Desulfocurvus vexinensis DSM 17965: one gene and its partner. The protein of the gene in region 1 interacts with the protein of each later gene in a pairwise test. Links are inferred from orthologs where the notes say so. Each region holds a gene or a part of one and is shown in the gene's direction. Other genes may lie near its edges.

The links.
Region 2: the proteins of G495_RS0102790 (region 1) and def interact in binary tests that used the Escherichia coli proteins (3 or more experiments, as listed by UniProt). The link is inferred for Desulfocurvus vexinensis DSM 17965 from one-to-one orthologs.

The regions. Positions count from the first base shown.
Region 1 is NZ_JAEX01000001.1:595,780-611,805, forward strand. What follows is about bases 2,560-5,442. They hold G495_RS0102790 (aspartate-semialdehyde dehydrogenase), read left to right. Parts: upstream 2,560-3,425; coding sequence 3,426-4,460; downstream 4,461-5,442. Other genes in these bases: G495_RS0102785 (methylenetetrahydrofolate reductase), read left to right, coding at 2,560-3,371; G495_RS0102795 (aminotransferase class IV), read left to right, coding at 4,484-5,425. In the rest of the region: ribosomal protection-like ABC-F family protein, read left to right, coding at 1-998; G495_RS0102775 (substrate-binding periplasmic protein), read right to left, coding at 1,098-1,883; G495_RS0102780 ((deoxy)nucleoside triphosphate pyrophosphohydrolase), read left to right, coding at 2,067-2,486; more of G495_RS0102785, read left to right, coding at 2,499-2,559; G495_RS0102800 (glycosyltransferase family 4 protein), read left to right, coding at 5,487-6,560; G495_RS0102805 (Tim44 domain-containing protein), read right to left, coding at 6,712-7,443; G495_RS0102810 (response regulator), read right to left, coding at 7,633-8,031; G495_RS0102815 (hypothetical protein), read left to right, coding at 8,192-8,758; G495_RS0102820 (DUF4198 domain-containing protein), read right to left, coding at 8,847-9,629; G495_RS0102825 (hypothetical protein), read left to right, coding at 10,563-10,913; G495_RS17275 (sterol desaturase family protein), read right to left, coding at 11,107-11,883; G495_RS17280 (TIGR04282 family arsenosugar biosynthesis glycosyltransferase), read right to left, coding at 11,873-12,514; G495_RS0102840 (TIGR04283 family arsenosugar biosynthesis glycosyltransferase), read right to left, coding at 12,511-13,221; G495_RS0102845 (TVP38/TMEM64 family protein), read left to right, coding at 13,350-14,018; G495_RS0102850 (dihydrolipoyl dehydrogenase family protein), read left to right, coding at 14,028-15,491; G495_RS0102855 (biotin synthase BioB), read right to left, coding at 15,496-16,026.
Region 2 is NZ_JAEX01000010.1:89,509-101,808, reverse strand. The notes cover bases 1-2,964. They hold def (peptide deformylase), read left to right. Parts: upstream 1-1,203; coding sequence 1,204-1,725; downstream 1,726-2,964. Other genes in these bases: G495_RS18460 (DUF116 domain-containing protein), read left to right, coding at 2,799-2,964; fmt (methionyl-tRNA formyltransferase), read left to right, coding at 1,731-2,669; aspS (aspartate--tRNA ligase), read left to right, coding at 1-1,143. Also shown: more of G495_RS18460, read left to right, coding at 2,965-3,677; G495_RS0109010 (RsmB/NOP family class I SAM-dependent RNA methyltransferase), read left to right, coding at 3,681-5,099; G495_RS18455 (DnaJ family domain-containing protein), read right to left, coding at 5,274-5,687; rfaE1 (D-glycero-beta-D-manno-heptose-7-phosphate kinase), read right to left, coding at 5,754-6,779; G495_RS0108995 (ParB/RepB/Spo0J family partition protein), read right to left, coding at 6,819-7,763; G495_RS0108990 (hypothetical protein), read left to right, coding at 7,853-8,260; G495_RS0108985 (ParA family protein), read right to left, coding at 8,741-9,508; G495_RS0108980 (NAD-dependent epimerase), read right to left, coding at 9,698-10,705; G495_RS18450 (slipin family protein), read right to left, coding at 10,766-11,566; G495_RS18445 (NfeD family protein), read right to left, coding at 11,788-12,300. UniProt on the Escherichia coli protein: Removes the formyl group from the N-terminal Met of newly synthesized proteins. Requires at least a dipeptide for an efficient rate of reaction. N-terminal L-methionine is a prerequisite for activity but the enzyme has broad specificity at other positions.

The DNA.
Region 1 (16,026 bases):
TCTCGGCCATCGGCGTGCAGGTGGCCTATTCCGGCGGCACGAGCCTGTGGCGGCCCCTGGATTTCCACATCTACGCGGGCCAGAAGATCGCCCTGGCCGGGCCCAACGGCTGCGGCAAGACCACGCTCCTGCGGGCCATCACCGGCCAGCTGGCGCCCAGCGCCGGGGCCATCGAGGTCGGCTCCAAGATGCGCGTGGGCTATTTTTCTCAGCACCAGGCCGAGACCCTGAACCTCGACCGCACCGTGCTCGGCGAGATCCGCCGCCTGTCCGACCCGCGCACCACCGAGGAGGAGCTGCGCAGCGTGCTCGGCCTGTTCATGCTGCCCGAATCGTTCTGGGACCGTGAGGTCCGCGAGCTGTCCGGCGGCGAGAAGAACCGGCTGATCCTGGCCACGCTGTTCCTCAAGCGGGCCAACTTCCTGGTGCTGGACGAACCCACCAACCACCTGGACCTGGAAAGCCGCGACGCGCTCATCAAGGCCCTGTGCGACTACGAGGGCACCATCCTCATGGTCGCCCACGACCGGCACCTGATGAGCGCCGTGGCCCGCGAGGTCTGGTGGCTGAAGCCTGAGGGCATCGAGACCTTCCCCGACGGCTTCGAGGGCTATGACCGCGCCCGGCGCGCGGCCCTGGAGCCCGCCTGCGCGCCCCAGGCCGAGGCCGTGCGCCGGGGCAACCGCGCCGACGCCAAAGAGGCCAAGCGCCGCCAGGCCGAGGCCCGCAACGCGCTGTACAAGAAGCTGCGCCCGCTCCAGGAGCGCTACGCCGCCAAGGAGGCCGAGCTGGAAACGCTGCTGGCCGAGCAGGGCGAGGTGGAGCAGACCCTGGCCGACCCCGAGGTCTACGCCGACGCGGGGCGCTCCGCAGGGCTCATGAAGCGTTTCGCGGAGTTGCAGGGGCTGACGGAAAAGCTCGTGGAGGCCATGGACGCGCTGGAAGGGCAGATCGCGGCCCTGGAGACCGAGCGCGAAGCCCTGGGCGAGGGCTGCTAGCGCGCCGCGCCCGCGAAAGACGGGCATGTTTGTTCTGCAACGCCTTGGGTCAAAGGCTTTTGGTGCTCAACCCCCTGGCGTCATTGTGCGGGCGTGGCGCTAGCGGTAGGCGTCCAGGATGGCCTGGAGCCGTCCGTCGGCGCGCATGCGCTCGATCTCGGCGTCCAGGCGGGCGATGAAGGGCTCCCAGTCGCGGGCGCGAGTGAAGGCGAAGCGCAGCCAGGCCAGGCCCACGGCGCCGCGCGAGAAGCGCAGGGCGTCGGCTCCGTTCTCGCCCTGGTCGCGCAGCACCCAGCGCGCCACCAGCTCGTTGACCACTGCGGCGTCGGTCCTGCCGTGCAGCAGCTTGCGCAGCTGGGAGGCGGTGTCGGGGGCGTCGTCGCGCGTCACGGCGCCGCTGGCCAGGGCCTCTTCCAGCGCGGGGTAGCTGTAGCCGAGCACCGTGCCCAGGCGCAGCCCCGCGAGGTCCGCGGGGCCGTCGATGGCCCGGGGGCAGTCCGCCGGGACCGCCAGCACGTCGCGCGAGGGCAGCACCGGCGTGGACCAGGCGAAGCGCTCCGGGTCGGTCACCCACTGCTTGGCCTTGCTGTACACGTCCACCCGGCCCTCCTCCAGCAGCAGCAGGCTGCGCTTTTCCGGGAAGTTGCGGATGACCACCTCCGCGCCCAGGGCCCGCGCGGCCTCCAGGAAGATGTCGGGCATGATGCCGCAGCCGGGGCCGCTGGCGCAGGGAACGTTATAGGGCGGCCAGCCCGCCTCCGGGCAGCAGAGCACGAGGGTGACGCCCGGCGCGTCCGTCGGCCCCTGGGCGGACGCCGGGGCGGGCGGCAGGGCCGCGGCCAGGGTCGAGGCCAGGGCGAGCAGGAGCAGGACAACGCGGCGCATGGACCCTCGCGGCAAGTGGTTGTCGAAAGATAATCTTTTCCGTACAAGGGCTTCGGGTGGCCTGTCAACGTCGTGGCGATATTTTGTCGCCACCGGGCCGCCCTGCGTCGCGCTTGCCTTCGGCGGGCATCGGGAATAAGGTCTGCGGTTGCCGCAAGGGCTTGGCCCAGGGAGGGCGCACAGGTGCAGACGTCCGGAAACACGCCGCCCGGAGCGGAGATCGACGTGGTGGCCGCCGTGATCTGGCGGGGCAGCCGGTTCCTGGCCGTGCGCCGCCCGCCGGGCAGGCCCCAGGCCGGGTTCTGGGAGTTCCCCGGCGGCAAGGTCGAGCCCGGGGAGACCCTGGAGCAGGCCCTGGCCCGCGAGCTGGACGAGGAGTTGGGCATCGCCCCCACCACCTGGGCCTTCTGGCGCGAGAAGCGCCACGCCTACCCGCATCTGCGGGTGCGGCTGCATTTCTTTCACGTCTACCAGTACGCCGGCCTGGCAGCCCCGCGCGAGGGGCACGAGCTGCGCTGGCTGGCCCCACAGGCGGCGGACGTGCCGTTCCTGGAGGCCGACACCGAGATCGTCGCCCTGCTGGCCCAGGGCCCGGCCCGCTGAGGAGAGAGCATCGTGCGCATCATCGATATGATCCGGACCGGGGGCAAGTTCGTGTCCCTGGAATTTTTCCCGCCCAAGGACCCGCAGGAGTGGCCGGGGTTCTTCCAGACCGTGGAGCGCCTGGCGGCGGTGGACCCGCTGTTCGTCTCCGTGACCTACGGCGCCGGGGGCGGCACCCAGGGCAACACCCTGGAGATCGTGCGCCGCCTGCGCCGTGACATGGGCCTGACGCCCATGGCTCACCTGACCTGCGTGGGCGCCAGCGCCGAGCGGGTGGACGGCTTTTTGTCCGCCCTGGAAGAGGCCGACGTGCACAACGTGCTGGCCCTGCGCGGCGACCCGCCCAAGGGCGACGCCCAGTTCGTGCCCGATTCCGATCAGTTCCGCCACGCCTCGGACCTGGTGACGCACATCCGCCGCCATTACCCCGACATGGGCGTGGGCGTGGCCGGATACCCCGAGGGGCACCCCGAGTGCTCCACCTTCCGCGAGGATTTCGAGTTCCTGAAATTCAAGCTGGACCGGGGCGGCGATTTCGCCATCACCCAGCTGTTTTTCGACGCGCGGCTGTACTGGAACTTCACCGAGCGCCTGGGCGAGATGGGCGTGAAAAAGCCCATCATCCCCGGGGTCTTGCCGGTGATGAGCGTCAAGTCGGCCAAGCGCGTGCTGGGCTTTTGCGGCGCGAGCATCCCGGGGCGGCTGCTGCTCGACCTGGAGGAGGCCGACGCCCGGGGCGGCGCCGAGGCGGCCTGCCGCGTGGGCCTGGAATGGGCCAAGCGCCAGTGCCGCGAGCTGCTGGAAGGCGGCGCGCCCGGTGTCCACCTGTATACGCTCAACCGGCCCGAAGCCTGCCTGGAAATCGTCGGGGGCCTGGACCTGTAACCCGTCCGGCGCCCTGCACGGGGCGCGCCGGGCCATCGCCACAGAGAGGTCGCAATGAAGAAGGACGGATACGTCGTCGCCGTGTGCGGCGCCACAGGGGCCGTGGGCCGCGTGATGCTCGAAGTGCTCGCCGAGCGCGATTTCCCCGCCGCCGAGGTGATTCCCTTCGCCTCCAGCCGCAGCGCGGGCAGCACCGTGGAATACAAGGGCCGCGAACTGACCGTGCGCGAGCTGAAGGAAGACTCCTTCGCGGGCATCGACCTGGCCCTGTTCTCCGCCGGGGGCAGCACCTCCGAGAAGTTCGCCCCCCTGGCCGCCAAGGCCGGGTGCGTGGTGGTGGACAACTCCAGCGCCTGGCGCATGGACCCGGGCTGCCCGCTGGTCGTGCCCGAGGTCAACCCCCACGACCTGGCCTGGCACAAGGGCATCATCGCCAACCCCAACTGCTCGACCATCCAGATGGTGGTGGCCCTCAAGCCCATCCACGACGCCGCGGGCATCCGGCGCATCGTGGTCTCCACCTATCAGGCCGTGTCCGGCACCGGGCAGAAGGCCATCGAGGAGCTGGCCAACCAGGTGCAGCTCATGTTCAACGGCCGCGTGGAGGAAATCGAGCCCAAGGTCTACCCGCACCGCATCGCCTTCAACTGCCTGCCGCAGATCGACGTCTTCCTGGACAACGACTACACCAAGGAAGAGATGAAGATGGTCAACGAGACCAAGAAGATCATGGGCGACGAGTCCATCCGCGTCACGGCCACGGCGGTGCGCGTGCCGGTCTTCTTCGGCCACAGCGAGGCGGTGAACATCGAGACGGCCAAGAAGCTCACGGCCCGGGACTGCCGGGCGCTGCTCTCCCAGGCCCCGGGCGTGCGCGTGCTGGACAACCCCAGCGAGCGCATCTACCCCATGCCCATCGAGGCCCAGGGTCAGGACGCGACCTTCGTGGGCCGCATCCGCGAGGACGAGACCATCGACAACGGCCTGAACCTGTGGGTCGTCTCGGACAACATCCGCAAGGGCGCGGCCCTCAACGCCGTGCAGATCGCCGAGAAGCTCATCGAGATGAACCTGCTGCGCGTGGCCTGACGCGCGGCAAGGAGAGCACCGGAATGATAAGTGTTTTGGATTCCGAGGAGTACCTCAAGCGCATGCTGGCCGTGAAGCGGCCCGGCACCGGCGAGGTGTTGGCCTTCTACGAGCACCGCATCGGCGCCGTGTGCAAGGACCCGCGCCTGATGCTCATCCCCCTGGACGACCATATCGTCCACCGCGGGGACGGCATCTTCGAGACCATGAAATACCTCGGGCGCAAGGTCTACCAGCTCGACGCGCACCTGGCGCGCATGAAGCGCGGGGCCGAGGCCATCGGCCTGACCCCGCCCTGCACCTGGGAGCGCCTGCGCGAGATCGTGCTTGAGGTCTGTGCGGCGGGCGGCGAGGACGACGGGCTGGTGCGCATCCTGCTCGGGCGCGGCCCGGGCGGCTTCGGCATCGACCCGCGCGAATGCCCGCTGCCCAGCCTCTATGTGGTGGCCTACCGCTTCACGCCCAAGCCCTCGCAATGGTTCGAGAAAGGCGTGACGGCCTTTCGCGCCTCCATCCCGGCCAAGCAGGACTGGATCGCCCAGATCAAGTCCGTGAACTACCTGCCCAACGTGCTGATGAAGAGCGAGGCCACGGCCAAGGGCTACGACTACCCCATCTGCTTCGACGAGCACGGCTTCGTGGCCGAGGGCGCCACGGAAAACATGGCCATCGTGGACGCGGCGGGCACCCTGGTCATCCCCGAGTTCACCAACGCCCTGCCGGGCACGACCCTCATCCGCGCCGTGGAGCTGCTGGCCGGGCAGGTCAAGGCCTTCTTCCGCAAGGTCACGGAGGAGGACCTCTACCAGGCCCGCGAGGTGCTGGTTTTCGGCACCACCGGGGACTGCCTGGCCATCGTGCGCTACAACGGCAAGCCCATCCACGACGTGCGCCCCGGCCCCGTGTGCCGTCTGGCGCGCGAGCTGATCGTCAAGGACATCGCCGCAAGCGGCGTGCCCTTCTAGGAACCCCGGGCCCCGGCGGCGCATGCCCCGGGGCCCTTTGCCCCCGTCCGGAGGCGCGCGCGTGAAGATCCTGCACCTCGACCTGGGCCGCGAGATGCGCGGCGGGCAGCGCCAGGTTCTGTACCTCATGCGCCGCTTGCACGCGGCCCCCGGGTTCTCCACCCTGCTGGCCGCGCCCCGGGGCTGCCCCCTGGGCGCGGCGGCCCGCGAGGCGGGGCTCACCGTGTGCGACCTGCCCGGGCGCCTGGGCTGGGACCCGCGCTCCCTGTGGGCCCTGCGCGCCCTGGTCCTGCGCCAGGGGGTGGACGTGCTCCACACCCACTGCGCGGCCAGCGCGCTGCTCGGCGCCCTGCTCAAGGGGCTGACCGGCGCGCGGCTGGTGCATTCGCGCCGCGTGTCCTACCCCCTGCGCCCCGGCCCGGGCCGTGCCAAGTATCTGGCCGGGGACGCCGTGGCCTGCGTGAGCCGCGAGATCGCCCAGGTCATGGCCCGGGGCGGCGTGCCGGGGGCGCGCCTGAGCGTGATCCACAGCGGCATCGACCCGGCGCTGTACGCCCGGGCGGCGGCCACGCCGCTGCCGGAGCGCCCGGTGCTGGGCGTCGTCGGCGCCCTGACGCCGCAAAAGGGCGTGGGCGTGTTCCTGGAGGCCCTGGCCGCGCTGGCGCGGCGCGCCCCGGGGCTGGGCTGGCGGGCCCTGGTGGTGGGCGACGGGCCGCTGGGGCCCGGGCTGCGCGCCCGGGCCGAGGCCCTGGGCCTGGGGGGCCGGGTGGAGTTCACGGGCTGGCGCGAGAGCGCGGCCGTGCTGGGCGAGCTGTCCGTGCTGGCCGTGCCCAGCGTGGACGGCGAGGGCTCGAGCGCGACCATCAAGGAGGGCTGGGCCGCCCGGCGCCCGGTGGTCTGCTCGGACCTGCCCTCCAACCTGGAGCTGGTGGAGCCCGGGGTGAGCGGACTGGCCTGCCCCCGGGGCGACGCCCCGGCCCTGGCCGCGGCCCTGGAGCGGCTGTGCGCCCCCGGGGCGGACGGCGCGGCCCTGGCGGCAGGGCTGGTGCGCGGCGGGGCCCGGCGCCTGGAGGCCTTCACCGAGGCCGCCATGGCCCAGGCCTACATGGACCTCTACGCCCGCCTCGCGGGCTGAGGCCCGCCCGGCGCAGGCGCGGCCCGCAGGCGGGCCAGGACGCAGGCGCCCGTGCTCTCCGGGGCACTTCGCCGCCAGCGCCGCAACGCAAGGACGCCCGCCTTCCATCAGGAAGGCGGGCGTCCTTGCTTCGGCGCGGGGCAGGGGGTGGCTATTGCCGCGTGCCTTCCTCGGCGCTCACGGGGCGCACCTCGTCCAGCAGCCAGCTGCCGCCCGGGGTGCGCGCGAAGCGCCACAGCTCGCGGACCTTGCCCACGCGGTTGGAGGAGAGGTCCTTCTCGGTAATCACATAGTAGACCGTGGCCTCGCGGCGGCCGTCGGGCAGATCGGCGACCCCGGCCAGCCCGGCGTCCAGGCGCTGGATTTCGTGGCGCGGGGGGCGGGGCTCCAGCTGGGCCCTGCGGCGGAAGTCCTCCATGCACGGCTCGGTGCAGAAGGCGCGCAGGTCGTTCAGGTCGCGGGCGTTCCAGGCGCTGCGGATGCGCGAGCAGAAGGCCTTGGCTCCGCGCATGAAATCGTCGGTGTCGAAGTCGGCGGGCACGGGCCCGGGGGCGGGCAGGGCCGGGGGCAGGTCTTCGGCGCCCAGGGTGGCCGAGGGCACCTCGCCGGAGGGCGCCCCCTGCCCGGGCACATAGGCCACGTCGGGCACCGGGCCGGACGCGCCGGGCCGGTCGGGGTCCTCGGAGCGCAGCATGTCCCAGGCCTGCTGGGCGCGGGTGTAGGCGTCGCTGGCCTGGCGCCGCTGGTCGTCGTGGGGCGCGGAGCCGTCGTGCGGGGTGCGCGGGCCGTCCTGCCGTCCGCCGCCCGAGCGGCGGCGGAACCAGCTGACGGCCACGTAGATCAGGATGCCGATGAGCAGCAGGTCCAGGGGATTGAAATGCATGGCGTGTCCTTGTCTTGTGCGTCCCCGGCGTCCGGCAGGGGCGGCCCTGCGGGGCGGGACGCGGTGGGGCGTCGTTGCGCCGTGCCCAGGCTACCCCGCCGGGGCCCGGCGCGCAAGCCCCCAGGCACCCCCGGCGCGAAAAGGCCGGGGCTGGACGCCCCGGCCCTGGCCGTGCCGCGGCAGCCGTGGCTACTTGATGATGCCGATGTTGCGCAGGAGCTGCAAAAAGAGCTGGCGGTCGATGGGCTTGGGCACGTAGGAGGTCGCCCCGCCCTTGTAGTAGGCCTCGACCACGTTCTTGGGGTCGTCCAGGGCCGTGGTCATGATGACCTTGGCCTCGTCGGGCCCGGAGCGCTCGCTCAGGCGTTCGATCTGGCGGATGCGCTTCAGGGCCTCCTGGCCGTCCATCTCGGGCATCATGATGTCCATGCAGATCAGTTCATAGGGCTTGGCGTCGCGCAGGGCGGCCTCGAAGGCTTCCACGGCCTCCTGGCCGTTCACCGCCACGTCCACCTCGCCGTAGGGAGCAAGCATCCGCTGCATGAGCTTGCGGCTGGTGAAGTCGTCCTCCACAACCAGGAAACGCATCTTTCCCTCCGAAGGCTGAAGGTGTATTCTCGTGAACCATGGGGCCCGCCGCGGGCGGAGCGCCCGGGGTGCGGGGCCAGGGGCCACTGTACCAGAGAGCAAGAGGAAAGCAACACCTGTTCGCGCCCCGCGTGGGGCTCTTGCGGGCCTGTGGAGGGCCATGGCGACTTCCCGACATGCGGTTCTGGGCAGGGTCCGGGCCAAGGCCTTCCTGGGTGCGCTGGCCGTGGGCCTGGCCTCCGGGCTCGTGGCCGCGCACGCCGCCGGGGGCGGCTGGCTGAAGGCCGGGGCCTCGGGCGTGCTGCTGGTGGCCCTGGGGGGCAATGTGGGCGGCTTCGCGGGCATGTTCGCCCGCGGGCTGTGGCTGCGCCTGCGCGGCGCCGGGCCCGACGAGCGGGCCTACAGCACCGAGGGCGTGCTGGTGCTCTCGACCTATGGCGGGTTCCTGGGGCTGGTGGCGGCCCTGGTGGCCGGGGCGGGCGGGGCGGCGCATCTGCTGGCCGGGGCCGGAGCCCTGGCCGGGGGGGCCGGGGCCTCGCTGCTGGGCCGGGGCATGTTCCTGCTGCTGGACATGCTGGCCCTGGACGGCATGGACGATGCCTCGCGGGACCGGGCCGTGCGCCGCGCCGTGGAGGACAGCCGGGCCGCCATGCTGCCGCCCGACGGGGACGGCCCGGATGGCCCGACGGGCGCGGGCGGCGGCGGTGGCGGGAGCGGCGCGCCCTGAGCGCCGCGCAGGCCCGCCCCACGGCGGCGAAGGGCCCGCCCGGAGGATGCTCCGGGCGGGCCCTTTGGCGTTGCGCCGGGGCGCGGAGCTACTGCCAGGGGGCCATGTAGGTCCAGAACACGGCGCCCAGCTCCACGCCTTTGTCCTTGCCCTTGTCCGGGCCGCTGGCGGCGGGCAGGGTGTAGTCGGCCTCGGACAGGGCCGCGAAGCCCCACCACCCGGGCTGCGGGCAGGTGAAGGCGAACACGCCCTGGGCGTCGGCCTTGACCACCTGGGTCTCGTGGTATTCGTTGGGCAGGGCGAAGCGGCCCTGGTTGTACAGCTCCACTTCCACCTCGGCGCCGGGCACGGGCTTGCCGTCCAGCAGCACCTGCCCGACGAAGGTGTTGCCCGCCCAGTTGCCGAAGGGGCGCAGCATGGGCACGATCTCGGTCTTCAGGCCCACGGGCTCGTCCCAGCCCTCGTCGCCGCCGAAAGCCGCCACGCTGACCTTGGTGTAGTGGATGATGGACACGTCTTCGGCGGGCTCCCAGTAGGGCTGGGGCTCCATGAAGAAGGTGTACACGCCCGGGCGCTTGAAGGCGTAGTCCAGGGTGAAGGCGTCGTGGTCCATGACCTTGGCCGGGGCCAGGGCGCCCAGCAGGTCGGTGATCTGGCCCTCGAAGGCCACCCCGGCGGCCTTGGGCCGCACCAGGTTCATGCCCACGCCGCCGAAGGGGTGCGAGAAGGAGAACTCCAGGGCGATGGTTTTCTGGTCCATGTCGGCCACGGGGGCCTTGGGGATGATCATGCCGAAATGGGCCCAGGCCGGTGCGGCCAGGGCGACCACCAGGGCCGCCGTGGCGGCCAGGCGGGGCAGGAAGCTGGTCATGGGGAACTCCTCTGGTTTGGGATTGGTGAACGGCAATTTCATACTAAATTGATTTTCGTGTGTAAATAGGGAGAGTGTGATTTTGATTGATATTCGTTTAAATCATATTGGATAGAAGAGAGTATTGGATTTGAAGGGTGTGAGGGGGTGCGTGGCGGGGAGCCAGCGGGGCAGGATCGCCTGCGTTTCTGCACCGGCTGGCGAATGTGCGCCGCCTTGCAACGCTGTTGCGCAAAGGCCGGAGCCGCCCGATGCACATGCGCGCGCAGGGCCGAATGCCCTCCGGCAGGTCCGTGCGCGACAACCCGGTGGCAGGCACGCGCGCCGGAACGGGAGAGGCGGAGCACCGTTGGGGTTTGTCCGTCAGCGTGGCACGCATGCGCCCGGAGCCCGGGGACTTGCCCGGCGTGGCCAGCGTGGCATGGGCCGCAGGAGCGGACCCGCGCCGGGGCGGCGGCGGGCAGGGCGGTCTTGGTGAGGATGCGGGCGTGGACGCGGGGCCGGGTCGCGGGGCTGCGGGCGTGGCGGCGCGGGCGGAAGGCGGCGGCTTTGGCCGGAGCGCAGGCGCGTGGCGGCGCGCGCGGGCGCGGCAAACCCGACGCCCGGCAGTTGGGGGAGCGGGGCAACGCTGCCCGGCCCGGCCCGTCGCGGCCCAAAAGGAAAGCGCCGACCCGAAGGTCGGCGCTTTGAGAGGAGGCCGGGCACCCAGCGAAAACCGTTACCGTTGCTCCCTTTCGGGCCTGGCGGGGTTGGCGGCGCCACTGCCGCCCGGCCTCCCTCGCGGGCGGTCTTTATGACCCGCCGGGAGGATTCTGTCAAGGGCGGCGCCGGGCCGGGGCCGGGCCCGGGCCCGGGGCTTGCCCGGTTGCGGGTGCGGGCGTATCGTGGCCTTGCGTATGCCAACAAGGGGCCAGACGCCCCGGGGAGTCCGCCATGAAAGCCATCGTCGTGTCCGTCCTCGCCGTCGCGCTGCTCGCCTGCACGGGCTGCGCGCCCCGCGCCATGACCCTGCCCGAGGCGCGCGGGCTGTGCTTCACCTATTCCACCGGCGGGGGCCACTCGCCGAACAACCCCGACGGCGGCGGTGGCAGCTGCGGCGAGATGACGGTCATCTGCGAAGCCTTCCTGGACGAGGGGCGCCTGCCGCCCCTGGACCGCGAGGCTTGCCTGAGCGACTGCCGCGCCACGCGCCAGGTGCGCTACTCCAAGCATCTGACCGACGGCTGCTGGGCCTACGCCAAGCGCGCCTTCGACCTGTGCGAGCGCTACTGCCGGGGCAAGTAGCCCTGCGCAGGGCCTCGGCGCAGGCGCGCATCGGCAGGGCGCGCGGCTGATCGGCCCCCCGGCACCGCATCCCGCGATGCCCCCGCCCAAGCCTTTTCCGCCCCCGTGCCCAGGCACGAAACGCAAAAAGCCCCGGGATTGCTCCCGGGGCCTTGCTGCCTTGTGGCGGGGGGACGGCCGACCTGTGCTCCCCTCAGGCGAAGGGCATCCGCAACAGCCCCCAGAGTCTGGCCCAGGCGCGGTCGCGGAAGATGGCCAGCCCGATGGCCATGCCTTCGTGCCCCTTGCCCGGTTGGGCGCGGTAGGTGCCGAACATCCGGTCCCACCAGGGGAAGCAGAAGCCGTAGTTGGTGTTGGCCTCGCGCAGGTTCGTGCTGTGATGCACGCGGTGCATGTCCGGAGTGACCAGCGCAAGGCGCACGAAGCCGTCCGCCGGGAGCCGGATATTGGCGTGATTGAACATGGGCAAGGCGTTGAGCAGGATCTCGAAGGCCAGCACCGCCTGGGCCGGGGGGCCGAGAAGAAGCACCAGGGCCAGCTTCCAGCCCAGGGAGAGCAGCATTTCCAGCGGATGGAACCGCACTGCGGTGGTGAGGTCGAGCACGGTGTCCGCGTGGTGCACCCGGTGCAGCCGCCAGAACCAGCGCAGCCGGTGCGATGCCACATGCTGGCCCCAGATGGCCAGATCCAGCAGCAGGACGGCCAGGGGCGCGGCCAGCCAGGCAGGAAGGGCCAGGGCGTTCATGAGGCCCCAGCCGTGCTGCGCTGCCAGGGTCGCCAGGCCCACCGGGAGCACCGGGGCCGCCAGCCGGATGAGCCCCGTGGACAAGGCCACCAGGCCCAGGTTGCCGGGCCAGCGCAGCAGGCGCAGGGCCGGGCGGTCCAGGCGGGGGGCCAGCACTTCCCAGGCGGCCAGGGCGAGCCCCGTGCCCGCAAAGGCCGCCAGCCGCAGCGTATTCTCAGCGTCCATGCGCAGCCTCCAGCAGCCGCGCGGCGTCCGGGCATCGCCCCAGGTAGTCGCGCAGTGCGGCTTCGTCGTCGATGTCCGGCCAGGGCGGCAGCACCCATACGCTCCTGCCGGCGCGGCGCAGGGCGTCCATGGTCTGGGCCAGCACCTTGGGAGTTCCCCAATCCATGCTCCGGAAGGTTTCCGACGCGAAGCGATCCCGGCGCATGGCGATGAGGGTGTAGCCGCCGTCCGTGGCGGGGCCGATGACCACGTCGTGGTCGTCCAGCCGGTCCAGGGCTTCGGCGAGCATGGCGGCAGGCCGGTCGGGCGCGTCCGCGCCCGTGAGGGACACGCGCTCCGCCCCGTGGGCGAAGGCGCGGGCAAAGGCGGCTTCCATGCGCTCTCCAAGGTCTGCACCGGACTGGGCGTGGTAGGCCCGGTCCGGCCCCAGCCAGGCCTTCATGTCCGCTTCGCGCTCGGGCGGGAAAAAGGAGATGTCCGCTGCCAAGCCCAGCGAATCGACAGCGGCGAGGGTGTCCTCGGCGAAGCGCCGGGCGAGGCGGGCGGCGCGCTCCGGCCCCACGGCCCTGGCCAGGCGCGTCTTCACCCGGCCCGGCTCCGGGTATTTGAGCAGCAGCACCACGCGTCTCATTTGTACAGCCCGGCAAGCCGTTCCGGCCGCACTCCCAGGTGGTAGAGCCCGCGCAGCAGCAGGTTGCGCCCCGTGCAGCGCGCAAGCCCCTCGGCCTCCCAGCGCCGGGCCGAGGTGCGCACGGCTTGCGGCAGGATGCGGATGGCCAGCCCCCTGCGGCGAAGGCGGGTCATGAGCTCCAGGTCTTCCATGACCGGAATGTCGGCGTAGCCATGCATCGACTCGAACACGGCCCGGCGCAGGAAAATGGCCTGATCCCCGTATGGGGCGCGGGTGAGCCGCGACCGCATGTTGGCTGCCCGGGCGATGCAGGCCAGCCCCGGCCCGGCCCGGCCCGCATCGGGCTGGATGTCCAGGGAGAAGGCTCCGCCCGCCACGCCGGAGTCGGTCAGGGCCTCGCGGATCAGGGCGAAAGCGTCTTCGGGCAGGCGGGTGTCGGCGTGCAGGAAGAGCAGCACCTCGCCCCGGGCGGCGGCGGCGCCCGCATTCATCTGCCGGGCGCGGCCCTGTTGCGTCGCCAGGGGCAGGACAGGCAGGCCGCAGTTCTCCGGCAGGGCCGCCAGGGTCGAGCGCTCTGGCTCGCCATCTGCCACAATGGCCTGCGCGCCGCCAGGAGGCGCAATGGCCGCCACATGGTCCAGCAGCGCGGCGATGCGCGCCGCCTCCCGGTACACGGGGATGATGACGGAGAGCCAGGGCCTGTCCATACGCCAAGTGTAGCAGCGCCGGAACAAGAATGAAAGGGTGGCGCGTTGCGCAGGCCCAGCCGATGGGGTAGGGTTGCGGCATGCTCCGGACGAGGACCCCGAGCCCCTTGCGGGGGGCGGCCCCCCGAGTGGCCGTTGCCGCCCTCATGGCCCTGGCCGTGGCGGCGTTTTTCGTCATGGACCTGGACCGGCACCTGACCCTGGGGGCGCTCAAGGCTTCGCTGGAGGCCCTGCGCCGCGAGGTGGCTGCGCATCCGGTGGCGGCGGCGTCGGCCTTTTTCGGGCTGTATGTCACGGCCACCGGGTTGGGCGTGCCCGGCGCCGTGGTGCTGACGCTGGCCGCTGGGGCGCTGTTCGGGTTCTGGCGCGGCCTTGTCCTGGTGAGCTTTGCCAGCACCATCGGGGCCACGATCTCTTGCCTGGCGGCGCGCTATGTGCTGCGCGACTGGGTGCAGGCGCGTTTCGGCGCGAGGCTGGGCCACGTCAACGAGGGCATGGAGCGCGAGGGCGCGCTCTACCTCTTCACCATGCGCATGATCCCGGCCCTGCCCTTTTTCGTGATCAATCTGGTCATGGGCCTGACGCCCATGCCCGCCCGCACCTTCGCCTGGGTTTCGCAGCTGGGCATGCTTCCGGCCACGGCGGTGTTTGTCCTCGCGGGCACCAGCCTGGGGCGGGTGGAATCCCCGGCGGACGTGCTGTCGCCCGGGCTGCTGGCCGCGCTGGTCTTCATGGGCCTGCTGCCCCTTGCCGCCCGGCGGCTTGTCGTCTGGCTGCGCCATCGCCGAAACCGCTAAGGAGACGCCATGCCCGCCTTCGACTACGACATTGCAATTATCGGGGGAGGGGCCGCCGGCCTTTCCGTGGCCGCGGGGGCCTCGCGCCTGGGCGCACGCACGCTGCTCGTCGAGCGCGAGCCCAAGCTCGGCGGAGACTGTCTGCACTATGGCTGCGTGCCCAGCAAGACGCTCATCGCCACGGCGCAGGCCCGGCAGGTCATGGCCGGGGCGGAGCGCTACGGCCTTGCGCCGGTGGCGCTGCCGCCGGTGGATTTCGCCCGCGTCCGGGAGCGCATTGCCTCCGTGGTGGCCGACATCCAGCGCCACGATTCGGTGGAGCGCTTCTGCAGCCTTGGCGCCGAGGTGCGCTTTGGCCAGGCGCAGTTCATCGACGAACACACCGCCGAGGTGGACGACCGCCGTGTGAGCGCGGCCAAGTGGGTCATCGCCACGGGGTCGCGGGCGAAGATTCCGCCCGTGCCTGGCCTGGCCCTGACCCCGCACCTGACCAACCGCGAGATATTTTCCCTGGAGCGCCTGCCGGAGCGCCTGGTCGTCCTGGGTGGCGGGCCCGTCGCCGTGGAGCTTGCCCAGGCCTTCCGCCGTCTGGGGTCCCAGGTGGAGGTCGTCCAGCGCTCCGGGCGCATCCTCACCCGCGACGACGCGGACATGGCCGCCGTGGTGCAGGCCGCCCTGGAGACCGAGGGCGTGCGCCTGCACCTTGGCACGGAACTCGTCCGGGTGCAGGTAGAGGGCGGGAGCGTGGGTGTTGCGTTCACCCAGGCCGGGCAGGAGCGCACGGTGTCCGGTGACGCCCTGCTGGTGGCCCTGGGCCGGACGCCCAACGTGGAGGGCCTGGGCCTGGAGGCGGCGGGGGTGGCATACGACGCCAAGGGCATCAAGGTGGACGCGCGCCTGCGCGCCACGCAGAAGCACATCTTCGCGTGCGGCGACGTGACCGGGGCCTGGCAGTTCACCCATGCCGCCGGGTACGAGGCGGGGGTGGTGGTGGCCAACGCCGTTCTGCGGCTGCCCCGCAAGGCCGACTACACCTGGATGCCCTGGTGCACCTACACCGATCCGGCCCTGGGCGGCGTGGGGCTTACCGAAACCCAGGCCCGCAAGGCGGGGGTGGCGTTCCGGGTGGTGGAGGAGCACTTCGCGGACAACGACAAGGCCCGGGCCGAGGGCCGCCCCGAGGGCCGGGTGAAGCTGCTGCTGGGCTCCGGGGGCAAGCCTCTGGGCGTGCATGTCGCTGGCGCTGGCGCTGGCGAGCTCCTGTCCGAGTGGGCCGTGGCGCTGGCGGGCGGGGTGTCTCTGGCACGGCTGGCGGGCATCGTCCACCCCTATCCGTCACGGGGTGAAACGGCCAAGACGCTGGCCGGGCGGCTCATGGGCGAGACGCTTTTCTCGCCCACGGTGAAGAAGGCCCTGCACTATGTGTTCGGCCTCAAGGGCCGGGCCTGCGGCCAGGAAGGGGACGGCAACTAGGCGGTCAGCTGTAGTAGACCGATGGCCCCAGCAGGTGGCCGAGGCCTGCCTCCCAGAAAATCTGGCGGCACCTGTCAACGGTGAAGCCCCTGCCCTCTTCGGTCCGCTCCTTCGTATCGCGGGGGTTGGCGCCGATCTCCGCCCAGAAGAGGTTGGCGCCAGCGGCCGCGCCGATGACGCAGGGCTCGTGGGTGCAATTGCCCCGCACCGAGAGCGGCGTGGCCAGCCGGGTCACGGCCACGATCTGGGCCATGCGCAGCTCGGTGATCATGCCATGCCGCTTCGCCAACTCCGTGCCGGGGATGGAAATACGCCGCGCCGCCCCGCTGTAGGCAGGCTCCAGCGACGCCGCCAACAGGATCATGGCGGCCAGCTCCTCGTGGGAATGTTCCGGCCCGACGGGCTCCACGCAGGTGCCAAGCAGCAAGCCCGCCTCCCGGAACGCGCGCATGCTCTTCAGGCGTTTTTCCGGCGGGATGCGCGTCACGCTGCCCTCGCCCAGCCGGAGGGCATGGTACACGCCCTGGAAGCCTGC
Region 2 (12,300 bases), on another replicon or contig:
GTCGCGGGCATGGAGCGCTACTACCAGGTGGTGCGCTGCTTCCGCGACGAGGATCTGCGCGCCGACCGCCAGCCCGAGTTCACCCAGATCGACTGCGAGATGAGCTTCGTGGACCAGGAGCAGGTCATGGCCATGGCCGAGGGCATGATCCGCCGCCTGTTCGCCGAGACCCTGGACGTGGCCCTGCCCGAGCCCTTCCCGCGCATGACCTGGCACGAGGCCATGCGCGACTACGGCCTGGACAAGCCCGACACGCGCTTCGACCTGAAGCTCAAGGACGTGACCGACGTGGTGCGCGGCGGCGGGTTCAAGCTCTTTGCCTCCGCCGAGCTGGTCAAGGGCCTGCGCGTGCCGGGCGGGGTGGACCTCTCGCGCAAGGAGATCGACGACCTCACCGAGTTCGTGAAGATCTACGGCGCCCAGGGCCTGGCCTGGATCAAGCTCAAGCCCGGCGGCGAGTGGCAGTCGCCCATCGCCAAGTTCCTCTCCGACGCCGAGCGCCAGGGCATCGCCGGGCGCCTGGGGGCCCAGGAGGGCGACATCCTCTTCTTCCAGGCCGGTCCGGCGGTCATGGTCAACACCGCCCTGGGCCAGCTGCGCAACGAGCTGGGCCGCCGCCTGGGGCTCATCGACCCGGGCGCCTTCAACCCGCTGTGGGTCACGGACTTCCCCCTGCTGGAGTGGAGCCCCGAGGACAAGCGCTGGGTGGCCCTGCACCACCCCTTCACCGCCCCGGCCCCCGGCCACGCGGAGCTTTTGACCACGGACCCCGGCGCCGTGCTCTCCCGCGCCTACGACATGGTGCTCAACGGCTCGGAAATCGGCGGCGGCTCCATCCGCATCCACGACCAGGCCACCCAGCAGGCCATGTTCGCCGCCCTGGGCATGGACGAGGCCACCGCCCGCTCGCGGTTCGGCTTCCTGCTCCAGGCCCTGGAGTTCGGCGCGCCGCCTCACGGCGGCATTGCCTTCGGGCTGGACCGACTTATCATGATCCTGTCGGGGTCCGCGTCCATCCGCGACGTCATCGCCTTCCCCAAGACCCAGAAGGCCACCTGCCTGATGACCGACGCCCCCGACGAGGTGGACAACAAGCAGCTGCGCGAGCTGCACATCCGGGTGCGCGAGGCGCCCAAGGACTAGTGCGGGCCGGGCCCGCGCCGAGCGTGGGCCCAGCGCCCGCGCGGGAGACAAAGTGAGGACATGACACGACCCCTGGTTTTCTATCCCGATCCCGTCCTGGCCCGCCGGGCCGAGGAGATCGCCGAGGTCACGCCCGAGCTGCGCGCCCTGGCCGACGACATGGCCCTGACCATGTACGCCAACGAGGGCATCGGCCTGGCCGCGCCCCAGGTGGGCCAGAGCGTGCGCCTTGTGGTGGTGGACATCTCCGGCCCCAAGGTCCGCGACGACCTGCGCGTGCTGGTCAACCCGGTGATCACCGCGCGCAGCGAAGAGACTGTGGAGTCCGAAGAGGGCTGCCTGTCGGTGCGCAACTACCGCGCCAATGTCGAGCGCGCCGCCCAGGTCACCGTGCAGGCCAGGACCCTGGACGGCCAGGAGCTGACCATCGAGGCCGACGACCTGCTGGCCATCTGCCTGCAGCACGAGATCGACCACCTGGACGGCACCTTGTTCATCGACCATATCAGCCGCCTCAAGCGCTCGCTGTACGACAAGAAGGTCCGCAAATGGGTGAAGCAGGACAAGGCCCAATCCGAGTAGTCTTTATGGGCACGCCGGAGTTCGCCCGGCGCGCCCTGGAATCCCTCGTGGACTGGGACGGCTGCGAGGTCGTGGCCGTCTACTGCCAGCCCGACCGGCCCAGCGGCCGGGGTCAGGCCGTTCGCCATGGCGAGGTCAAGGCCTTCGCCCTGTCGCGCGGGCTGCCCGTGTTCCAGCCCGTGAACTTCCGCGAGCAGGCCACGGTGGCCGAGCTGGCGGCTCTGGCGCCCGAGGTGCTCGTGGTCGCCGCCTACGGGCTCATCCTGCCCCAGGCCGTGCTGGACATCCCGCCCCTGGGCGCGCTGAACATCCACGCCTCGCTCCTGCCCAAGTACCGCGGCGCCGCGCCCATCCAGCGCGCCATCCTGGCTGGCGAGGCCGTGACCGGCATCACCATCATGCGCATGGACGCGGGCATGGACACCGGGGACATCCTGCTGGCGCGCTCGCTGGGCATCGACATCGACGAGACGGCCAGCGAGATCCACGACCAGCTGGCCGACCTGGGCGGGCGGCTCATCGTGGACGCCCTGGGCCGCCTGCGCGCCGGGCGCATGGTGCGCGTGCCCCAGGACGCCGCCCTGGCCACCTACGCCCCCAAGCTCGAAAAGGACGAAGGGCGGCTGGATTTCTCGCGCCCCGCGCGCGAGGTCCACAACCGCGCCCGGGCCATGCACCCCTGGCCCGGGGCCTTCTGCCTCTGGGTCGGCCCGCGCGGGGGCGAGCCCCTGCGCCTGGTGCTGACCCCGGGCTGCGTGGGCCCCGAGCTGGCCGAGCCCCGGCCCGCGCCCGGCACCATCCTGGGCCTGCGCGAGGGCCTTTTGGCCTTCGCCTGCGCGGATTGCGAATACCTGGTGCCCTCCCTCAAGCCCGCCGGAAAGAAGCTGCAAAGCGCCGCGGAATTCGCCCGGGGCTACCTGCCCGCCGCCGCGCGCCTCGCCTAGCTGTGCCCTGTTTTGCATCTGGCGGTTGACACGCCGCCGCGCTGCTGGTGCAATGGTCGCCTGCGGGGCGGCCCCCGATGCGCCGGTATTCTTTTTGTCTGCCACTCTGTATTACGAAACGATTGAGCCATGTCCGCTACCGACCCCACCCTCGCCGCCTTCGACCGCACGGACCAGACCGCCGGGGCCGAGCGCAAGCGCCTGTTCATCGGGCTGATCACCTGCGCCTCGGTGCTGGTCAGCCTGCTGCTGGTCGGGCTGTGGGTGGTGCCCTTCGTGGGGCTGTCGGCCATTCATCCTTCTGCGCCGTGGGTTTTCGGGGTGCTGGTGGCGGCGGCCATCGGCGTGGTGGGCTGGGCCAGCCTGGGCCTGGTGCTCAACATCCTGCTCGGGCGCAGCCTGCCCTTTTCGCGCCGCCTGCGCGGGCTGACCATCAAGCTCTTCCTGCCGCTGATGGTCCTGCTGGGCAAGGCCCTGGGCATTTCCAAGGAGCGTGTGCGCTCGTCGTTCATCAAGGTCAACAACGAGCTGGTGCAGCACGAGGCCGGGCGCTACGCCCCCGGCGAGATCCTGCTGCTCATGCCCCACTGCCTGCAGAACTCGCGTTGCGACATGCGCCTGACCTACGACATCAACAACTGCAAACGCTGCGGCAAATGCCCCATCCGCGACCTGCTGGAGCTGTCGGACTACTACGGCGTGCATCTGGCCATTGCCACCGGGGGCACCATCGCCCGGCGTATCGTGGTCCAGATCCGGCCCCGGCTGATCGTGGCCGTGGCCTGCGAGCGCGACCTGTCCAGCGGCATCCAGGACACCTATCCCCTGCCCGTGTTCGGGGTGCTCAACGAGCGACCCCATGGCCCGTGCCTGGACACCGGCGTGCCCGTGCATGCGCTTGAGTTGGCCCTGCGGCGCTTTCTGGCCTCGCCGCCGCCCCTGCGCAGCCTGCCCATGGCCCAGGGCGCGCCCGGGCCCGCCGCCCCGGGCCAGACCCGGAGCGCCTGACCCTTGGCCCGTACGTCTTTCCGCCCCGGGCCCGCCGGTGCCCGCCCGGCCCGGCTCCGCGCCGCCAGCCCGGCCCTGCCCCCGGCGCGCCGGGCCGCCCTGCTGGCCCTGGAGCGCTGCCTGCGCGGGCAGGACATCCAGGCCGCCCTGGACGCGGCCCTGGGCGCCGTGTTCGCCCCCGGCGCGGCTGTGCAGCCGGACCCCGCCGCCGCCCTGGACGCCGCCCTGGCCACGGAGCTGGCCTACGGCACCCTGCGCCGCAAGCCGACCCTGGATTTCATCCTCGCCACCCTGCTGCGCGACCCTGCCGCCCTGCCCGGGCCCATGCGACTGCTCCTGGCCGTGGCGGCCTACGAGATTCTCTTCCTGGACAGGATTCCGGCCTACGCCTCGGTCCACTGGGCCACGGAGCAGGTCAAGACCGCCATCAACCCGCGGCTGGCCAAGGTCTGCAACGCCGTGCTGCGCCGCGTGGCCGACCTGGGCTCCGGCTGGCAGGACGCGGCCTTCCTCGGGCAGCCGCCCCTGGCGCACGAAGCCGGGCTAGGGGCAGGCGCGCGCGCCGACGAGGCCCTGGTCCTGGCCCGGCGTTTCGGCGTGCCCCGCTGGCTGGCCGCCCTGTGGCTGGGCGCCTACGGGCCCACCCGCGCCCAGGCCCTGCTCGCCGCCAGCTGCCAGGCCCCGCCCCTGGGGCTGCGCCTGCGCCCGGGGGTTACGGGCGCCATGGAGCGCCACGCCGGGCTGGCGGCCCTGCCCTCGTGCCTGGCCAGCACGGCCACGGGCGTGGCCCTGGCTGCCGCGCCCGAAGACCTGGACGCGCTTCTGGCCTCGGGCCGCGCCGTGCGCCAGAGCCTGGCCGGGCAGCTGGCCCTGGCGGCCCTGGGGGCGGACCACTGGCCGCGCCCGGTGTGGGACGCCTGCTGCGGGCGCGGCGGCAAGACCCTGCTGCTGGCCGACGACGCGCCCGGTACGGTGCTGGCCAGCGACCCCAACGCCCGGCGCCTGGCAGGGCTGAACGCCGAGCGCCGGCGCCTGGGTGTGGCGGAGGTGGCCGTGTTCCGGGCCCGGGCCGAGCAGGTCTTCTGGCGCCGCCCCCTGCCAGCCATCCTGCTGGACGCGCCCTGCTCCGGCCTGGGGGTGCTGAGCCGCAGGCCGGATACCTTGCTGCGGCGCACCCCGGACGACATCACGGCCCTGGCCGGAGTCCAGGCGCGGCTGCTGGAACACGCCGCACGCTGTCTGGCCCCGGGCGGGGTGCTGGCCTATGTGACCTGCACCGTGACCCCGGCGGAAAACGAGGGGCAGGTGGAGCGCTTTTTGGCCGCGCATCCGGATTTCCGGCTGGCGGCGACCCACACCACGCCGCAGGACGCGCCCCTGGGCGAGTTCTTCCACGCCGTGCGCCTGGAGCGCCGCGCATAAGGGCCGCCCGGCCCGGTTCTGCACCGCGTCCCGCCACACCAGGCCAGACCTTCGGGCAAAGCAAACCCCTCCCTGGCGTAAGCCAGGGAGGGGTTGTTCGCACCGGGCGGCATCCGGGGCACGCCAGGGCCGCTCCGGGTCGCACTCGCGGCGCGCCTGGGGCCTCGGCAGGCCCTATTTCCCCGGGCCTGGCCCCGACCCCGGGCCGTGCAGGCGCACGCGGTCCAGGAGTTTGCGCTGATAGTCGGGCAAGCCGTCCAGGAGCAGTTCCAGGCGCCCGCTGCGGTCCAGGCGCTGGGTCAGCACGCGCAGGGTGTGCATCTGGCGCAGGCGCAGGGTCTCGTCCGGGCAGTCCGCCAGCAGGTCCAGGATGTCGCGCACCTCGCGCGCGGCGGTGATTTCGGGCGGCAAATGCCCTGAGTTCTTAAGAATCTTGTAGGCCATGCGCAGCTCCGGCGCCAGGTGGGCGTCGTCTTCCAGCACCAGGGGCTGGCCCTTGCCGGGCAGGTCCGCGAACTCGCCCTGGTCGTAGGCCGCCTTGATCTTCTGCTCGGCCACCAGGCCGATGATGGAAAGTGCGTCCGCCATGGTGCAACTGCTTATCAGGCCTTGCGGCCACTGGGTTCCCGGCTGTGTGCCGCACGCCGGGCTGGGTTATTCGCCCGCGCCGAACCAGCGCTCAAGGTCGATGGCGCCCTCGGCCCGCAGGCCCTGGTCCACCTGCTCCAGGGTGGCCGCCGCCGTGCCCACCTCGCCGACCACGATGCCCGCCGCCACGTTGGCCACCACACAGGCTGTGGCGAGGTCCAGCCCTGCCGCCGTGGCCAGGCCCAGGGCCGCGATGACCGTGTCGCCCGCGCCGGTCACGTCGAAGACCTTGCGCGCGGCGGTGGGGATGTGCAGCACCGAGTCCGGGCTCTCGAACAGGGCCATGCCCTCGGGGCCCAGGGTGATGAGCAGGTTGGCGCAGCCGAGCTTGCGGAAGATGCGCGCCCCGGCCCGCAGCACCGAGAGCCGGTCGTCCAGGGGCACCCCGGCGCCCTCGGCGGCCTCCTTGGTGTTGGGCGTCAGGATGTCCACGCCCTTGTACAGCTCGAAGTTGCGGACCTTGGGGTCCACATAGACCTTGGGCCGGGCGGGCAGGGCGTCCAGGAGCTGGTGCAGCCGCTGCATGAAGCGCGCGGTGACCAGGCCCTTGCCGTAGTCCGACACGATGACCACTCCGCAGCCCGGGGCCTCGGCGCGCAGGAAGTCGAAGACCTGGTCCTGGGTGGCCTCGCTCAGGTCGTGGGTGCGCTCGTAGTCCACGCGCACGACCTGCTGGTTCTGGGCCACCACGCGGGTCTTGCGGATGGTCGGGCGCTCGGCGTCGCAGACGGTGTGCGCCACGACCCCGCTGTCGCGCAGCAGGCGGTTCATGCGCTCGCCGTCGGCGTCGCGTCCGCACACGCCCACCACCACGGCCTCGCCGCCCAGGCTGACCACGTTGCGCGCGACGTTGCCCGCCCCGCCCAGCAGGTGGCGCTCCTCACGGACGTGGACGACCGGCACCGGCGCCTCGGGCGAGATGCGGCCCACCGTGCCGATGACGTAATGGTCCAGAACCAGGTCGCCCACGATGAGCACGCGCGCGCCGCGCAGCCTGGGCAGCTGCGCCAGCAGTTCCCTTTTGTCCAGCATGTGTCTCCCCTGGCGCCGGGGCGGCGCCACGCAGAACGTTTATGCGGCTCCGTCGCCCGCGCCCTGCTCCACCAGGGGCACGCCGATGGTGCGCAGGATGCCGTTGAGCTCGTCGAGGCTGGCGTAGTGCAGCACGATCTGGCCCTTGTCCAGCCCGCCGCGCAGGGCCACGGGCACGGCCAGCATGGCTTCCATGTCCTCCATGGCCTCGCGCAGGGCGTCGGGCAGGGCCTGGGCCTGGGCCCGGGGCGCCCTGGGCCGGGCCGGGCCTGCGGGCCCGGGGGCGCCCTCCTCGCCGGGCAGCACCCCAGTGCGCTTCCAGTAGGCGGCCATGGCCTCGGCCTCGCGCACGGACAGGGCGCGCTCGGTGATGCGCTGGCGCATGGCCTGCTGGTCGTCCGAGCCGGTGAGCACCAGGAGCGCCCGGCCGTGCCCGGCGGTCATGACCCCGGTGCGGATGTCCTTCTGGATGGCCTCGGGGAGCTGGGTCAGGCGCAGCATGTTGGCGATGGCCGGGCGGCTCTTGCCCACCTTTTCCGCCATCTGCTCCTGGGTCAGGCCGAACTCCTCCTGCAGGCGTTGCAGGCCCAGGGCTTCCTCGATGGGATTCAGGTCCTCGCGCTGGAGGTTTTCGATGAGCGCGATGGCCAGGCTTTCCTCGTCGCCCAGGGTGCGCACTATGGCCGGGATGTCGCGCAGCTCGGCGAGCTGCGAGGCGCGCCAGCGGCGCTCGCCCGCGACCAGCTCGTAGAGGTGCTGCGGGTCATCCACCGGGCGCACGAGCACGGGCTGGAGCACGCCGTTGATCCGGATGGACTCGGCCAACTCGGCCAGGGCCGTTTCGTCGAAATCCCGCCGGGGCTGGCTGGGGTTGGGGCGGATCTTGCCCACCGGAACCTGGACGATCTCCGGGGCCTCCAGGCCCTCGCCGAATCCCTGCAGCAGGGCGTCCAGCCCTCGTCCCAGACCGCGCTTGGCCGACATATGCGCTCTCCTTGACAATCGTTCACATTCCACTACGTAGTGCGCAGGCGCCCGGCCTGCCCGGGCCATCCTGCAACAGGAGGATTCCCGTGTCCGAACGTCCCTACGCCATCCTGCACGACGCCCAGGGCGAGCCCTTTGGCGTGTTCATTTCCGCAGCCCTGTGGGCCGAGGTCCAGGCCGAGGTCCTGCCGGTGCTTATGGCCGCCGCCGGGGAGCAGCAGCAGCCCGAGGAGGTCTTTCCCGAGCCCCTGGGCGACTGGAACGACCTGGCGGCCTTCTGGGACCTGCCCTACCCCCTGGACCGCACCGTGGCCTGCGGCCAGTGCGGCGCCGCCAGTTCCGACTGGCAGGCCGACGAGCCGCGCCTGTTCCGCCTCAAGGCCTGCAACCTCGGCGGGCTGGCGCGCTTCGAATGCCAGCGCTGCCGCGCCCGCGTCACCAAGCGCCATTTCAAGGACGGCGTCAAGGTCCAGACCGTGCCTTTCGTCGAATAGCCCGGGCGGCGCTGCGGGAAGGCCCGTGCGGGGCGGGCCTGTGCCGCAGAGCCCTGGTGGCCAGCGTTGCCGCGCCCGTAGCCCTGGGCCGGGTCCTTGGTAGCCAGCGCTGCCGCGCCTGCACCCCTGAACCGTGCCCCTGATGGCCCGCGTTGCCGCGCCCGCGTCGCCGAGGGCTCTTTCAAAGACGCGCCGAGGTCCAAGCCATAGCGTTTGCCGCAAAGCCCGGGGCGCCCGCCCTGGGCTTTGTGCGGCCCGGGGGCGCCCTCCGCTCTCCTGCGGCCCGCTGGGCCTGTGGAGCCTCGGGCCGGGGCTTCGTACGCGGCCCGCGCGCCGTAGCCCAGGGAAAGAGAAGCCCCATGATTAGACTCAAGGCCCGCGCGGCCTGTGCGCCCGCGCTCCTGGGCCGCGCCCCCGGCTGCCTGCGCTGTCGCGCCCCGCACTTGTGCGCGGGCTGGCAGCAGCGCGCCGCGCCGTGTCCTAGTGGGCCTGCCTGCCCACCACCTCCTGGGCCAGCTGCAGATAGGCCACGGCACCCTTGGAGTGGATGTCGTAGCTGATCACCGGCTTGCCGAAGCTCGGGGCCTCGGACAGGCGCACGTTGCGCGGGACGATGGTTTGCAGCAGGTACTCCGGGAAGGTTTTGCGGATCTCGTTCTTGACCTGGTGCGAAAGCCGGTTGCGCAGGTCGTACATGGTCAGCAGCACACCGAGCAGGCGGATGTCCGGGTTCAGGCGCTTGCGGACCAGGCTGTAGGTCTGGATGAGCTTGGCGATGCCCTCCAGGGCGAAATATTCGCATTGCAGCGGGATGAGCACCTCGCGCGCGGCGCACAGGGCATTCAGGGTGATGAGCCCCAGCGATGGCGGGCAGTCCAGGAGGATGAACTCGTAGTCGTCTTCCAGGGGCTCAATAAGTTGGCGCAGGAAGTATTCGCGCCGGGGTTGGTTCACGAGGTCCAGCTCGGCGGCGACCAGATCCTGGTGTGCGGGCAGCACGGACAGGAACGGGATGCTCGTCTTGTAGATTGCGCTGCGGACCTGCTCGGGGTCGCCCAGCACCGTGTAGAGGTTGGCCTCGACCTGCTCGGGGTAGACCCCGAACCCGCTGGACGCGTTGGCCTGGGGGTCGCAATCCACGACAAGGACGCTTTTTTCCATGACGGCGAGGCTGGCGGCCAGGTTGACCGTCGTGGTTGTCTTGCCCACGCCGCCCTTCTGGTTGGCCACAACGATGATACGCGACACGGTGGACCTCTTCTGCGCCCCGAATGTTTCATGTGAAACAGTGAGGGCTGGTCGGCGTTGGCGGCCTGTCGGGGCGCATGCCCCTTTCCTCTGGCTCGTGACGGCTGCGCGGTCGGTGCCGCGTCTTGGCCCCGGGCCGGAGGGTGGCCCCGTTGTGCCCGGCGGGGGAGCCGCCGGGCACAACGCGGATCAGACCTTGTAGTAGTCCCTGTACCAGCTGATGAACTGCTTGATGCCGTATTCGATGCTCGTGTTCGGCTTGAAGCCCACGTCGGCGATGAGGTCGTCCACATCGGCGTAGGTCGCCGGAACATCGCCGGGCTGCATGTCCATATAATTGCGCACGGCGGTCATACCCAGTTCCTTCTCGATGGTCTCGATGAAGGCGCCGAGCTCGACCCAGTTATTGTTGCCGATGTTGTAGATCTTGTAGGGCGCGCACGAGGAGCTGGGGTCCGGGGTGGCGCCGCTCCAGGCGGGGTTGGGCGCGGCGGTGCGCTTGATGACGCGCACGACGCCTTCGACGATGTCGTCGATGTAGGTGAAGTCGCGGCGCATCTTGCCGTGGTTGAAAACGTTGATGGGCTTGCCTTCCAAAATGGCCTTGGTGAACAGGAACAGGGCCATGTCCGGCCTGCCCCAGGGCCCGTAGACGGTGAAGAACCGCAGGCCCGTGCAGGGCAGCTGGTAGAGGTAGGCATAGGAGTGGGCCATCAGCTCGTTGCCCTTTTTGGTGGCAGCGTACAGGCTGATGGGGTGGTCCACGTTGTGGTGCACCGAGAAGGGCATGGTCGTGTTCAGCCCGTAGACGGAGCTGGACGAGGCGAAGACGCAGTGCTCGACCTTGGTATGCCGGCAGCCTTCGAGGATATTCAGGAAGCCCACGGAGTTCGAGTCGATGTACGAGCGGGGGTTGATGATGCTGTAGCGCACGCCAGCCTGGGCGGCCAGGTTCATGACGTGGGTGAAGCCCTCCTTGCGGAACAGGGCTTCCATGGGCTCGGCGTCCTGGAGGTTGATGTTGGCGTGGGTGAACTGGGCGTGATCCAGGAGCTGGGCCAGGCGGGCCTTTTTCAGGTCCACGCTGTAGTAGTCGTTCAGGTTGTCCAGGCCGACCACGGTGTGGCCTTCGCCGAGCAGGCGCAGGCTGAGGTGGTAGCCGATGAATCCTGCGGCACCGGTGACAAGAATTTTCATGTGCTTGCTGATCCTGGCTGGGGGTGGATGGTCCGGGGCGGATGCTCCGCCCCGGTCCAGTTATGCGTCTTGGGGTGTTTCACGGGAAACAGTCCCGGAAGCAGCGCCTTGCGTGCGGGCGTCAGTCTTCCAGGGGAAGCGGAAAAAATCAAGGGGAATGGGCAGGACGGTTGCCGCCTTGCTCTCGGCGGCCATCTCGCGCATGGTCTGTAAGTACCTGAGTTGCAAGGCTTCCGGGTGCTTGCTGATGATTCCGGCGGCCTCGGAAAGTCGCGCTGCGGCCTGATATTCACCCTCGGCGTTGATGACCTTGGCCCGGCGTTCACGCTCGGCTTCGGCCTGCTTGGCCATGGCGCGCTGCATTTCCTGGGGCAGGTCCACATACTTGAGCTCCACGGTGCCGACCTTGATGCCCCAGGGGTCGGTCTGCTGGTCCAGGATTTCCTGAACCTGGAGGTTGATCTTGTCGCGGTGGGCCAGGATGTCGTCCAGCTCGACCCCGCCGCACACGCTGCGCAGAGTGGTCTGCGCCAGCTGCGACGTGGCGAACATGTAGTCCTCGATCTCCACGATGGCCCGCACGGGATCGACCACGCGGAAATAGACCACGGCGTTGACCTTGATGCTCACGTTGTCCTTGGTGATGACGTCCTGGCTGGGCACGTCCAGGGTCACGATGCGCAGGCTGACGCGGACCATGCGGTCGATGACCGGGATGAGCAGGATGAGCCCGGGGCCTTTGGCCCGGATGACGCGCCCGAGCCGGAAGATCACGCCCCGCTCGTATTCGTTGAGCACCCGCAGTGCGGCGCCCAGAAACAGGACGATGATGACCAGTGCCGGAAGCCAACTGAATAACATGGCGGCCCTCGCTTGTTGGTGGTTGTGAAAACGTAGTGAATGCTGCTGGTTGCGCCCTGCCCTCCCGGGCGCCGCCGGTTTTCCCTGGGCCGGGCGCGGCGCCGTTCGGGTGTGTTTGGCGGGTATGGGGGTTCTCCGGGCTGCCCCGCGCGCCTGGGGTGGCTGAAATGCGGGCGGCGTTGATTGCCTGGGCGCCGTCGGGCGCCCGCCCGGGGCGGCTGCTATGCCTTGTCAGCGCCCTCCTCGACCGGGAGGGTGATGGTCAGGGTCAGGTCCTTGGCGGCCACGACCCGGGCCACGTCGCCGGGGTGCAGCGCCAGAGGCGCGTCTGCCCTGGCCTTCCATATCTCGCCCCGCACCCGCACCCGCCCGGTCTGGCCCTGCCATTCCGTAATACGAACCGTCATGCCGACCATGGCGTCCAGGCCGTGCATGGTCTGGGTGCGCTGGGCGCGGGTAATGAGTACGAGGCACAGGCTCATGATGGCCGTGACCGTGCTTACGGTGGCGATAATGGTTGCCAGGGGCACGCCCTCCAGGCCCGGGGTGGGCTCAATGAGGATGAGCGAGCCCATGAACAGCGCGACCAGCCCGGCCACGGCGAGCATGCCGAAGCTGGTGATGAAGATTTCGAGCACGAAGAGCACCACGGCGAAGAGAATCAGCAGGATGCCTGCGGTGCTCGTGGGCAGGATCGACAGGGCATACAGGGCCAGGAGCAGGCTCAGGCCGCC